Regions from separate parts of the Halomonas sp. 111 genome, predicted to be linked through region 1. Evidence: predicted binding sites of a transcription regulator. Region 1 holds the regulator's gene; the other holds the start of a gene.
What was found. The regulator PhoB, encoded in region 1, activates phosphate uptake and scavenging genes when phosphate is short. The targets are predictions, from matches to a motif close to TGTCATANNNNTGTCANA.
Positions count from the first base shown of each region.

Region 2: a site for PhoB is predicted at 3,037-3,054, ahead of ugpB (sn-glycerol-3-phosphate ABC transporter substrate-binding protein UgpB). Genes of this name have one in related genera too.

Region 1 covers NZ_JBQSYV010000012.1:105,804-112,623, forward strand. The annotation lists gene cysZ (sulfate transporter CysZ) at 1-673, shown strand, start outside; gene ACT3T7_RS10845 (hypothetical protein) at 757-1,089, opposite strand; gene ACT3T7_RS10850 (hypothetical protein) at 1,755-2,135, opposite strand; gene phoR (phosphate regulon sensor histidine kinase PhoR) at 2,442-3,737, opposite strand; gene phoB (phosphate regulon transcriptional regulator PhoB) at 3,740-4,429, opposite strand; gene ubiA (4-hydroxybenzoate octaprenyltransferase) at 4,559-5,455, opposite strand; gene ACT3T7_RS10870 (chorismate--pyruvate lyase family protein) at 5,491-6,054, opposite strand; gene ACT3T7_RS10875 (NAD(P)/FAD-dependent oxidoreductase) at 6,140-6,820, shown strand, end outside.
Region 2 covers NZ_JBQSYV010000006.1:16,272-23,091, reverse strand. The annotation lists gene ACT3T7_RS05985 (tripartite tricarboxylate transporter substrate binding protein) at 1-627, opposite strand, end outside; gene ACT3T7_RS05980 (YchJ family protein) at 664-1,137, opposite strand; gene ACT3T7_RS05975 (hypothetical protein) at 1,324-1,638, shown strand; gene argE (acetylornithine deacetylase) at 1,748-2,920, opposite strand; gene ugpB (sn-glycerol-3-phosphate ABC transporter substrate-binding protein UgpB) at 3,140-4,468, shown strand; gene ugpA (sn-glycerol-3-phosphate ABC transporter permease UgpA) at 4,630-5,514, shown strand; gene ugpE (sn-glycerol-3-phosphate ABC transporter permease UgpE) at 5,533-6,381, shown strand; gene ACT3T7_RS05950 (sn-glycerol-3-phosphate import ATP-binding protein UgpC) at 6,383-6,820, shown strand, end outside.

The sequences.
Region 1 (6,820 bases):
TATTTTTCTTCCTATCCTCGTCAATATTATTGTTTATGCCGCCATGTTCAGCTTTGTGATTACGCGCTTTTCAGGCTGGATTGACCACTGGATGACATTAGTACCTGCTTGGCTGGATTGGCTTTCCTGGCTGATCTGGCCGCTGTTTGTGGTTAGCCTTATTGTCATTGTATTCTTCACCTTTACCCTGATCACAAGCTTTATTGCGGCGCCTTTTTACGGCTTTTTAGCGGCTAAAGTGGAAATTCAAGAAACAGGCCGTATACCGCTGGATGATCGCGGGCTGACCAAAACGGCGCTTGATGCGCTAGGCCGAGAGCTGGTCAAACTCGCGTATATCGCCCCACGCGCCATTGCCCTCTTTATCATCAGCTGGATTCCAGGGCTCAACCTCTTTGCGCCGATTCTATGGGGGCTGTTCTCCGCATGGGTAATGGCCATTACCTATCTGGACTATCCTATGGATAATAATAAGGTCTCGTTCAAGGATATGCGTCAACGGCTTTCCAGGCGCTGGTGGCAAAGCCTCAGCTACGGCGGGCTCGTTACTCTGGTTACCTGGATACCGCTTGCCAATCTTTTTCTGATTCCGGGGGCCGTAGCAGGAGCCGTACTAATGTGGGACCAATATTATCGTACGGCGAATGAGCTTACGATCCAGCGGCCCTCGTAACACCTGAAAAGTCATGCTTTTTTTCTACGCTTTTAAACGCGAAACCCCGCTTTAACGGGGTTTTTAATGCTTTCAGTAGTGGTTTACCAGTCCAGGCTATCGCCTTCTTTGTGATTTAACTCGGTCGATTCGAACGAATGGGTGTTACGACGCTGGGTGCCATCCTGATCCCACTGCAGCTGGCTTGACGGTGCATAGTTGCCGTTCATATGATCACGCTGACTATGGTTAAGCTCACTGGGTGAGTAGTGAGGACTAGACGTGCTAGTGGATTGCGGCATGTCGATGACATCGCTGCCGACTGCACGATCTTTAGTACGCTCAATAGAGCTTTGGGCAAAAGCTAGCGGGCTTGCAATCAAACCGATAGAAATACCTAAAATACCTACCGTTTTTAAAACTGCTTTAAATGACATAACGCTCTCCTGATGTGGGGTGCCGCTCACCTGTCTTGGCTATTATCACACTAACGTAAATACCATTGCACTGAAGGGTGAGAAGCGATCAGTGCCTTTGACTGCAAGATTATGGTCCAAGTGCCCAAACATCCCAAATTCATGAAATGCTGAATGATTAAAAATATTTTTAAACACGACCACACAAATAAAGCTATCCAAGTAAATAACAAGCTAACATTTTTTTAGTGTTGGCACAGCACCATGGTGAACAAGCTAAAAAGCTCGTTATCAACCTTTGCGTTTAAAAAGCATGAAAGGGGTCATCACGCCGTGGGACAAGAGAATCGTGAAAAAACTATTTGAGCGAGGGTAATGTTAAAAAAACGTAGATAGGAAAGGTTCAGTTTTAAAACCAGCCAAACACGACGGCTCATCAAGGGCTACATAACAAGATTAGGCCCTGCCATGGCAGGGCCCTAACCTCGCATCTATGGACAATATCTAGCGCTAGCTTCCACTCCTTTTGCGGGACTCCAACCTTGGAATTTACCCTGACTAACGCTCTGATTGTCGCTTGATTCAATCCATGAATCGGTGAGCATCCATGCGATGGGACATCCTTATCCCGTGCTCGTTCCTAAACTGTAGTACAAATTTTTAGCACTGAGTGTTTAAACCGCTGGTCACTGGTCTTGACCAGTGGTCACAGAGCTATTTTGCTCAGGCAGGTCGCTCGGCTCAAATGACGTATCGCCGCCACCTGTTACACCCGTTGGACCACCATCCATCGACTCATTATGAGTTTCATGTTGAGAAGAACCTGCACCGGGACGAGTAGTATCGCCTGCACTTTCACCGTTCATATCTGAAAGGTCGTCTGCATCATAGGTAGATGCATCACCACCTGCACCTGTACCAGATGATTGCGGCTGCATGGGTTCTTCATCAGCTGTAATATCGTGGCTCGGATCTACTGGCTCTTGGGCAAAAGCGAAGGGGCTTGCCAGTAAACCGAATGTTACACCTAAAATCCCAGCTTTCTTGAGTAGTTCCTTGGACATCATGTTCCTTCTCCTCGATCGCTGTTGATACCGCTAATCTTAAGGAAGTGCCTTCCTGGCGTACCATTTCCTGCGGTAATCTTCCTTTCCCAACTTAATGCAGATGTAATGCCAAAAAACAAAAATAAAAAAATATTTCTTATTAATAAACAACTTAAAATAAATCCCGCGTGCCAATCATGCTCGCTGATCGAGTATAAGGGACCACCATAACTGACTAAAAATGACACATGAGCAGACTTGAACCATAGATGGCTGTCCATATGGCACGCTTGGATAAAGGTTATACAGAAGACCAGAGAAAGGCGGCTAGGAGGTAGCAGCCAGCCGAGTGGCGGGGAAAGTACAGCGAAATAGCGAACCTTCGCCAGGATGCGATTCAACCTGAAGCTGAGCATCATGGCGCAGCAGGATATGCTTAACGATGGCAAGACCAAGCCCAGTACCGCCTGTCGCGGTACTTCGACCTTTATCAACCCGATAAAAGCGTTCCGTTAGCCTGGGAAGGTGGACAGGATCGATGCCCTCTCCATCATCTTCTACTTCTATGCATGCGCTTCCATCTTCCATGGGCGCCCAGCGCAGTATAATTTGGCTACCCTCTGGGGTATATCGCACCGCATTGAAAGCCAGGTTAGAAATGGCGCTACGTATTTCCTGCTCGCTCCCTATGAGCTGGGCGTCACTTTCAATAGCAACACGGACAACATGCTTACGGTGCGATAGCGCCAATGCATCCTGGCAGACGCTATTAAGCAATTGCTCAACCGACAGCGCCTGATGGTCCTGCCCGCCTTGATCAATTTCCAAGCGTGACAAAAGCAGCAGGTCGTTAACCAGATTTTGCATGCGCTGCGTCTGGTCCTGCATTTGCTCGATCCCTCGGCCCAAGCGAGGCGGAAGCTGCTCAGCCAAGTCACCATAGGTTTCGAGGTAGCCAGAAAGAACAGTAAGCGGCGTACGCAGCTCATGGGAGACGTTGGCCACAAAGTCTCTGCGCATCTCCTCAAGACGGTGCAAACGAGTGATATCCCGCGCCATCACCAGGCGCTCATCGTCGCCATACAAGGTAATTTGGTATTGCAGAATGCTGCGTTCATCAATGGGTGAGGTCAGCGTAAGCGGTTCGCTGTAATCGCGGGCGTTGAAGTAGCTAATAAAGCGTGGGTCACGCAACAAATTGGTAATGTGCTGGCCACGATCGTGCGCGGTTTGTAAGCCCAGCATATCCGTCGCTGCACTGTTCCACCACTCCAAATCACCGTGGCGGTCGAGCATTACCACGCTGTCGCGCATGGCCTCTGAGGATTCCTGGATACGCGCGAGCGTAGACCGCAATCGACCTTGTGTAATGCGCTGGCTTTTTTGGTAGCGGTAAAGACGGTCAAGCAAATCCCCCCACATGCCACCCGCAGCCGGGGGCTCATTATGAGGATTAAGGGTTAACCATTGAAAGAGGACGCGCAGTTGGCGTAAATGGTAAAAAAGGCAAACGGCCAACCCGGCTGCCAAACCAAGGCCCGCTGAACCTAATAGCCACCCCAGGCAAACACCTATGGTCGCTAACCAGGCAATACGCCAAAGCTCACGGCTCCATAGGCGCACAGTTACACCCGGGCTGAGAAACGATAACCGGTACCCCGTACCGTCTGAATCAGGTTTTGGTGCACATCGCCTAACGCCTTACGCAAGCGCCGAATATGTACATCCACTGTGCGTTCTTCAACATACACATTGCCGCCCCATACCTGGTCCAGCAGTTGGCTGCGTGTATAGGCTCGCTCCTGGTGGGTCATAAAGAACTGCAGCAGGCGATATTCAGTGGGCCCCATTTCCAGCGCCTTGCCATGCGCACTAACACGGTGGCTGACGGGGTCGAGTAGAAGGCCGTTAATTTCGATGGGGTCTTCTACGCCACGTGGGGTGGTGCGTCGCAATACGGCTTTCAAGCGCGCGACCAACTCACGGGGCGAGAAGGGTTTGGTGATATAGTCGTCCGCGCCCGCCTCAAGGCCTTGAATCTTATTGTCTTCCTCACCCTTGGCGGTGAGCATAATAATCGGCATTTCGGCGGTTGCTTCTTCACGCTTAAGGCGTCGCGCCAACTCAATACCACTGGTACCTGGCATCATCCAATCCAGAAGCAGTAAGTCAGGCTGATGGTCAACGACTAACGCGTGGGCATCCTGGGCGTTATCCGCTTCAAGCACGCGATAGTCAGCCATTTCCAGCGCCACTGCGATCATTTCGCGAATAGGTGCTTCATCATCGACAATCAAAACGGTCTTGGCGGTCATTCCAGGGCCTCACGGTGCTCAATGAAAGGTAATTCAATGACATCTCAGTGACAATAACACCATGACTTGATGACACTTATATGACAATAGCCAATAACAAGAACGAATGACAGGCCTAATCACGCTTTGCTAGAGCGGCCCGGCCACTGGCCACCAACTTAGCGCAATTCCGGCAAAAACCAGCAGCCCTGACCAGTAGTTATTCAAAAAAGCCTGAAAACACGGGTCGCGTTCACGATGCCGAATCAGGCGCTGTTGATGAATAAAGGTGGCCGCCATACCGGCAAGGCCCAGCCAGAAAAAACCACCCAGCCCCACACGAACACCCACAAAGGCTAACAGCACCAACGTCGCCAGTTGCAGTAATCCAATCATCAAGCGGTCTGCACTGCCAAACAGCACCGCCGTTGATTTAATACCAATTTTCAGGTCATCGTCACGGTCGACCATGGCGTATTGGGTATCGTAGGCAACCGTCCACAGTACGTTCGCAAAAAACAGCAACCAGGCTTCCACAGGTACATAGCCCAGCACCGCCCCAAATGCCATGGGGATTGCCCACGAAAAAGCCGCCCCCAGCACCACCTGAGGAAGATGGGTGTAACGCTTCATAAAGGGGTAGATAAACGCCAGGATCACGCCACCAATCGACAGCAGCACCGTAAACCAGTTGGTCAGCAGCACTAACACAAACGCAACAGTGACCAGCCCAATAAACAGCAGTTTGGCTTCGGTTTCACTGATTCGCCCCGTCGCCAGTGGACGATGTTTCGTGCGCTTAACGTGGCCATCAACATGGCGGTCAGCGTAATCATTCACAACGCAGCCAGCAGCGCGCATAACATAAACACCTGCCACAAAAATAAGCAGCACGTTGCGGCCAGGCACCCCGTTTGTAGCCACCCAAAGCGCCCATAAGGTAGGCCACATCAATAGCCAGGTACCAATGGGGCGGTCCAGGCGCATTAAGTGTAAAAAATCAGCGACTCGCGCCCATCCGACTGGCCGCAACAAAGAACGATCCATGCCTACCTCACGTAAAGAAGAGATGCCGAGCAAGCCTACCGCGAAGACAAACGAAGGTCATCTGCCATGGTGGATAAAAAGTACTCTTGTACGAGTAGCGATAACCCACCATGTTGAAACACTGAGCGCCGCCCCCAACAACTTTTCACGCCAGCATCCTGAGGGAAGGCAAAACGTGGCGCACCGCTCGTGGCTTCAAGCGGGCCGCGTACTAAATCTGGCTGGCGAAACAGCCAACTGCCCAGCGAGCGCTCACCAAGTTGCTCCAATCGCTGGCCTTTTAATTGTGTTAAGGGAGCAACCGAACGTGCGACTACCCAAGGATTATCACCCACGCACAGGGCGACCTCCCTTAACCAGGCATAGCGACGAAGCTCAATCCCCAACGCCTGCGCTTCATCACGCAGAGGCACGCCGACGCCCTGGCGCAGCAGGCGAACACGGAATGGTTGCCCTGCGCCTGCCGCTTGCAAGCGAGCCGTTAGCGAATCCGTAGACGCAACCCACTCCCACCAGGCAGCGCTCATGGCGGGGCGTAACGCAGCCACGGGCTGCCAAACAGGAAAGGCATACGCTTGCCGAAAAGAGAACGTCACCACCAGATACTCCTGGGCAAAAAACAGAGAAGCTAGTGTAACATGGTGGTCTTAAAAGCTTTTACGACACCGATTATTTGGGGATGGCATGTCTGCATCACATCCGGTTAGCAACCCGACTGGCCACGCTGAGTTGATCATCATTGGTACCGGCATGGCAGGCATTGGGCTTGCCCGTGCGCTACGTCGCCAAGGCGATAAGCGCTCGATTATTTTGGTGAGCGCAGACAGCGGCAAGGACTACAGCAAGCCGCTGTTATCTACCGGCTTTGCAAAACGCCTCTCGCCCAACCAACTGGCCAGGCATTCAGCCGCGGTACTGGCCGATGAGTTGGATGCCCATGTGCTTACCCATACGTCAGTAGAACACGTGACACCAGACACGCACACCGTGCAGCTTAGTGACGGGCAAACACTTGCCTACGATACGCTGGCGCTGGCGACCGGTGCTGAACCCCGGGTGCCGTTTGCCATTCCAGAAAGCGTTGCTCGCTACTGCTTTACCATTAATGATCTCGACGACTATCGCCGGTTCCATCACGCGCTGAACGATCGCCCTGCGCGCATTGCCGTTATCGGCGCAGGATTAGTCGGCTGTGAATTTGCCAACGACCTGCAGGCAGGTAGCCATCAAGTCACTCTGATTGCTCCAGAGGCCACGCCGTTACCCAAGCTATTACCAGAACCGCTGGGGTTTGCGCTGAGTGATGCCTTTCAGGAAGCCGGTATAAAGCTTGCGCTTCACCGCACGATTAAAGAGTTAGCCCCA
Region 2 (6,820 bases), on a different contig from region 1:
GAAATCAATTTCTCTAGCCACCAAAGCTTCTACCTCGGAGGCCGTATCAGGAAAATGAACCAACTGTACATCCGAGAGCGAGATACCGCTTTGTTCAAAAAACTGCAGCCAGAACAAGTGGTCGGTGGAGTTAGCGATAACGCCAAACTTGAGCGGGGTTGAGGAAGTCTGCACTAACGCGCCAATATCGCTGGCTTGTTGGGCCGCATGCCCTGCATACGTGGCGGGAATATTAATCGTGCGAACCAGCAGTGACACCGGCGCAAAGTCTGCATGGGAAAACGAAGCGAGCCCCGCCAGGTACGAAAGATCAATCGTTTGATGACTGCCGAGCAACGTATAACCGTCGGGCGAGGCATTTTTGACATACTGAGCGCCCCGCATGGCTTCACGACCGGGCATATTAACCACAAGCACAGGCTGGTCTAGATAAATTTGTGCCGTGTCAAAAATATCCCGAAACAACACATCGGTCGCCCCTCCTAAACCAAAGGGAATGACAACGGTAATTTCTCTATCCGGGTACCGATTTTCAGCAAACGCGAACGTCGTTCCGCACAATAACAACCCACTGACAAACCCTAACATGATGCAATAACGAGCGAGTCCCCTGCCACTATATGCCATGACATCAACCCCTCGTTTTTATTAGTTAACGCATAGCTACTCTTTGCAACATAGCTTTAATTTTCGGCCGCTACCACAAAAGCAGGGATCGTTACGCCGCGGCTTGAGACGCACGACCTCAGGCGTACCATCCACGTACCACCACCGGCTCTGCTCAAACACGAAACGCGAGTTTTCTTCAAGCATGTGCCAGCGGCCACGCTCTTTGAAATAAGCGCGAAAATGAACACAACCTTTATCAGCATCAGGGGGCGTCTCTTCGGATGCTGCTTTAACAATGGTGAGAGCTTTCCACTCGGTGTTAAGGTCCGGTGATAGCGCTTCAGGGCGAGTGCTCACGTGCCAAGTGGCAAGCACGTAGTCGCATAGATTCAGCGCAAAGGCACTGTAGCGAGAGCGCATTAACGCTTCCGGGGTAGGGGCTGGCGCGCCATCGTGGTAACGGCCACAGCACGCGTCAGTCGACAATCCTGTACCGCAAGGGCAACTTTTTTCAATTAGAGACATCATAGAAAGACTCATATATCACGGTCACTTAAGCCTAACCGATAATCCTTATAACCGTCCTACACATGGCCTATGTTTTAGTTCGATTTTGGCCCCATGTTAAGCGTATAGTGACTGAGCAAGATTTTTTTGACTTACGGAGTACGAAACACGACCCCAATATTCTTTCCAAATGCAGCGGAGGTTCTCATGAAGGTTTATAAACCCGAATGGCAGTGCACGTTTAGCGTAAACGAAGGCGCAGAAGAATCAGCCAACTGGAAAGAGCGAGCCGCCTGGCGACTGCGGGCGATAGCCGACCGTTTGGACGGTGTTGGTCGGACGCTGAAGGTTAATTGTCATGTTTCTCCTCAGGTCAGCCAGGAGGAAGTGGATACCTGCCTTGGCAAAGGGTTTGAAGTCACCCAGCAGCTATTGACCCAACTGGCGCACCAGCAGGCGTGTGAAGATGTAATGCGCAATGCCAAAGCCGAGCTTTTCGAGCAGAACCACCAGCATCATTAACGTGGAGGAGGCTCCCACCCGTTGAGCGGGTGGGTTGAAATGCGTCCATTCACATCGTTTTCAAACACGTTCTCAGATACCTTTCCCCACGACGTTTCCAAGTGCTTGTCTAATCAGCGTGATAGGGTTGGTGTAGCGCGTCTCCCAAACGCCCCATAAACGCCAGGCACGCCTCAAGTTCGCTTTTCTCAATATATTCATCCGGCTGATGCGCTTGAGCGATACTGCCCGGACCCAGAATAATCGTTTGTAACCCTTGGCCTTGAAATTGCCCCGCCTCGGTGGCGTAGGCCACTGCGTGGTTGCAGCACTCACCTGGCAGGTGGTCCTTGGCCAAGCGCAGTACGGCGTGATTATCTCGGTCGGCAAGGCCTGGCACCGTTACATTCAGCGGTTCGGTCGTAATCTGTACGTCCTTGCCACGCGCCCTTAGCTCGGCACTTAACGCGTCGGCATACGCTTCAAAACGAGCGAACACCTCCTCAAACGTCTCGGTGGGCAGGTGGCGTATTTCCCACTCGAACTGGCACTCACGCGCCATGATATTGATCGCCGTACCGCCCTTGATCTTGCCCACGAGGAGGCTGGTGTGGGGCACGTTGAACGCCTCATCCACGTTGCCCTCCTCCACCAACGCCGCCATGGTGTCTTCGATGAAGGTGACCAGTCGCGCTGCCACATGAATGGCCGAAGTGCCCTGGTTCACCTGACTGCTGTGCGCTTCGCGCCCTACGACGGTGGTGCGCAGATTGGTGGCGCCCTTCTGGGCCACGACGGGCTGCATGCTGGTCGGCTCACCGACAATGACGTGCGCTGTGGTTGAGTAGTGCTCGTAGAACCGTTTGATCAGCGCAGGCGCACCGACACAGCCAACCTCCTCGTCATAGGAAAAACCAAAATAGATCGGCTGCTGCAAAGGCGTTTTCACCCACGTGGGCACCATGGCAAGAGCGCAGGCAATGAAGCCTTTCATATCACAGGTGCCACGGCCATAAAGCTTACCGTCCTGGCCGTCATGCAGGGCGAAAGGATCTGTCGACCAGGGCTGGCCTTCCACCGGCACCACATCGGTATGGCCGGAGAGCATCACCCCACCCGGCGCATCAGGGCCTATACGGGCAATCAAGTTCGCCTTGGTGCCGCAGGGGCTCATCACCCGTTCGGAGGAGACGCCGTACTCTTCAAGATAAGCTTCGACACATTCGATCAGCGCCAGGTTAGAGCCACGGGAGGTAGTATCGAAAGAGACCAGTTTGGTTAATAGCGCTATTGCGTCACTCATACGACTCTCATTAGTTATGCACATTGTCTCAACCCTATCATCGCCCTCGCAGAGCGCCTACTACCAATGCCCTTGGATAAAACCCAAAGCTTTTATAAGACCCTGGTCCAGTTAGCATTCATCAAAATGTCATCTACACTCATTATTGTTCAGTGCACCCACAAATCTTAAAAAACGCATTGTGCCACCTGGCTCGCGCCAGGCCCAAAAGGAGCTCACATGTCTCGTTTTATGTTACGCGCGTTATCTACCGGCATCACCGCGGCTACGCTGAGTGTTTCCGCCCACGCCGCTACCGAGATCACCTGGTGGCACTCCATGGGCGGCGAGCTGGGCGAGCGCTTGAGCGCGCTTGCCGAAGACTTCAATGCCACCCAGGATGAGTACCGTGTTACGCCCTCCTACCGGGGTGAATACGAACAAACCATGGTTAACACCATTGCCGCTTTCCGCGCAGGCGAGCAGCCCCACATCGTACAAATTTACGAAGTAGGCACCGGCACCATGATGGCCGCCCAAGGCGCTATCTATCCGGTGTTTGAGCTGATGGAAGAGCACGGCAACACCTTTGACCCAGCTAATTATCTGCCCGTGGTAACCGGTTACTACACCGACACCAACGGCAACATGCTCTCCATGCCGTTCAACTCGTCCACACCGATTCTTTACTACAACAAAGCCATTTTTGAAGCGGCTGGCCTCGACCCTGAATCACCGCCTACTACGTGGGCTGAGATGGGCGAGATGGGTCAGCAAATCGTCGATGAAGGCGCGGCCTCTTGCGGTTTCACCATGGCCTATGCGGCTAACTGGGTCGGCCTTGAGAACTTCTCAGCGCTGCACAATCAGTCCATCGGCACCCAGGAAAACGGCTTCGGCGGTCTGGACACCGAGTTTGCCTTTAACGGCGACGTACAGGCGCGCTTTTGGGATCAGTTGAAAGAGTGGTCGGATAGCGGCGTCTACAGCTACGCAGGCCCAGCAAACGGCCCAGACGCGGCACCCTCGTTCTATTCCAGCGACTGCGCGATGTACATGAACTCGTCAGCGTCACGCGCCGATGTGTTGGCTAACTCCGACTTCGACGTAGGTTTTGGCATGCTGCCCTACTACGACGATGTAGACGGCGCACCGCAAAACTCGATCATCGGCGGCGCGACTCTTTGGGTGCTTTCTGGCCACGAAGACGACGAGTACACCGGCGTTGCTGAATTCCTTGAGTACCTCTCCTTGCCTGAGATTCAGGCCGAGTGGCACCAGGGCACCGGCTACCTGCCGATTACCACCGCCGCTTATGAGCTGAGCCAGGAGCAGGGTTACTACGACGAAAACCCAGGTGCGGATATCGCCATCGAGCAGATCAACTTAAACGAGCCGACAGAGAACTCCAAAGGCCTGCGCTTTGGCAACTACCCCCAAGTGCGCATGGTTCTGGACGAAGAGTTTCAGGCCGTACTAGCCGGCGACAAGAGCGGTCAGCAAGCGCTGGATGATGCGGCAAGCCGCGGCAATCAAATTCTTCGCGACTTTGAGGCAGCCAATAACTAAGCGCTTCGCATTACTTGTCAACAAACCCCGGCTTTTATAGCCGGGGTTTGCTATAGGAGCCATCCCGTACGCCCAAGTCACCGGGGCCTATGGGATGGCTTACTTCCTAGCAGCTGAGCACAGCGGCCAGCCGCACCAACGCCCGTACGACAGGATGTGTCATGCAGACCAAACGTTCCACCTATCAAAACCGGTGGCTCCCTTTCTTACTGTTAGCGCCGCAGTTGGCGATTACGCTGGTGTTTTTTATCTGGCCGGCAAGCCAGGCGGTTAAATCGAGTTTCGAGCGCACCGATGCGTTCGGCTTTAAAACAACGTTTGTCGGTCTGGAGAACTATGTACGCGTTCTGGCCGACCCCAGCTACCTAAATGCGCTGGGGCGCACCGCGATTTTTTCCATCTCGGTGACGGTGCTTTCCATGAGCCTTGCGCTCTTGCTGGCCGTTTGTGTCAACCGTGTGCTGAAGAGCGCCAAGTTCTACACCACGCTTCTGGTATGGCCTTACGCCGTCGCCCCAGTGGTAGCAGGTGTGTTGTGGTGGTTTCTGTTCAACCCCACCATCGGCCTCCTGCCGCATCTGCTCGACTGGTTCGGTATCAGCTGGAATCACCGCGTTTCGGGCTCTCAAGCAATGATTCTGATCACCATTGCCGCCGCTTGGAAACAGATCTCCTATAACTTCCTGTTTTTCCTGGCTGGGCTTCAATCTGTACCGCAGTCGCTCATGGAGGCAGCGGCCATAGATGGCGCGGGCCCCTTCAAGCGCTTCTGGACCATCGTGCTTCCGCTGCTATCGCCCACCACCTTCTTCCTGCTGATCATCAACATCAACTACGTGATGTTCGATACCTTCGGGGTGATTGATGCCACTACCGCGGGCGGGCCAGGCCAGGCCACCATGACGCTGGTCTACAAGGTCTACACCGATGGCGTAGCGGGGCTGAATATAGGCTCCTCATCCGCCCAGTCGGTCATGCTGATGGGCATCGTGATTATCTTGACGTTTATCCAGTTCCGATACGTGGAACGCCGGGTCAACTACTAGTGCGTTAAGGAAGTAAACATGGTTGAAAACAGACCCTTTCTAAATATTCTGACCCACCTGGTGCTCATTGCAGGCGTATTGGTCGTGGCGTTCCCGGTATACGTGGCCTTTATCGCCTCGACCCACGAATCCAGCGCCTTCGTGCGTGGGGTGTTGCCGCTGCTTCCCGGCGACAACATGTTTGCATCCTACCGGCAGATGCTCAGTTCCGGTTGGCAGGTAGGCGGCACGCCGCCGGTCTGGCTGATGCTGGGTAACTCGCTGATCATGGCGCTGACAATCGCGATCGGCAAGATCGCCATTTCGATTCTTTCCGCTTTTGCGATTGTCTATTTCCGCTTTCCGTTTCGCATGCTGGCGTTCTGGATCATTTTTATCACGCTGATGCTGCCGGTCGAAGTGCGCATCATCCCCACCTACGCCGTTGTGGCAGATCTCGGCATGCTGAACTCCTATGCGGGCTTAACCCTGCCACTGATTGCCTCTGCTACCGCGACCTTCCTGTTCCGCCAGTTCTTCATGACCGTGCCGGAAGAGCTGATGGAGGCCAGCCGAGTGGATGGCGCCGGGCCGATGAAGTTCTTCAAGGACATACTGCTGCCGGTATCGATCACCAATATCGCCGCTCTCTTCGTGATCATGTTTATTTACGGCTGGGTGCAGTACCTGTGGCCACTGCTGGTCACCACCGACGAAGACTTCTACACCATCGTGCTGGGCATCAAGCGCCTGATGGCCTCGTCCGACCGCGTACCCGCCTGGAACCTCATTATGGCGACCGTCACGCTTGCCATGCTGCCGCCGGTATTAGTGGTGCTGTTTATGCAAAAACTGTTTGTGAAAGGCCTGACCGAGACGGAGAAATAAGATGGCCAGTATTACCTTGGAAGGGCTTAGAAAGACCTACGCTGGCGATGTTCAGGCAGTGAAAGGCGTCGATCTTGCGATTGAAGACGGTGAGTTTGTGGTGCTGGTGGGCCCTTCGGGCTGCGGTAAATCCACGCTGTTACGCATGGTAGCCGGGCTTGAAACGATTACCGACGGTACGCTTAAGATTGGTGATCGGGTGGTCAATAAGCTTGAACCCGCCGAGCGCGATATCGCCATGGTATTTCAAAACTACGCGCTTTACCCGCACATGACGGTGTACAGCAACCTCGCGTACGGGCTGAAAAACCGCGGTTTTAAAAAACCTGAAATCGAAGAACGGGTGCGCAAAGCGGCCAAAATGCTCGAAATCGAGGAATTTCTTGCGCGCAAGCCGCGCAAGCTCTCCGGCGGTCAGCGCCAGCGCGTCGCCATGGGC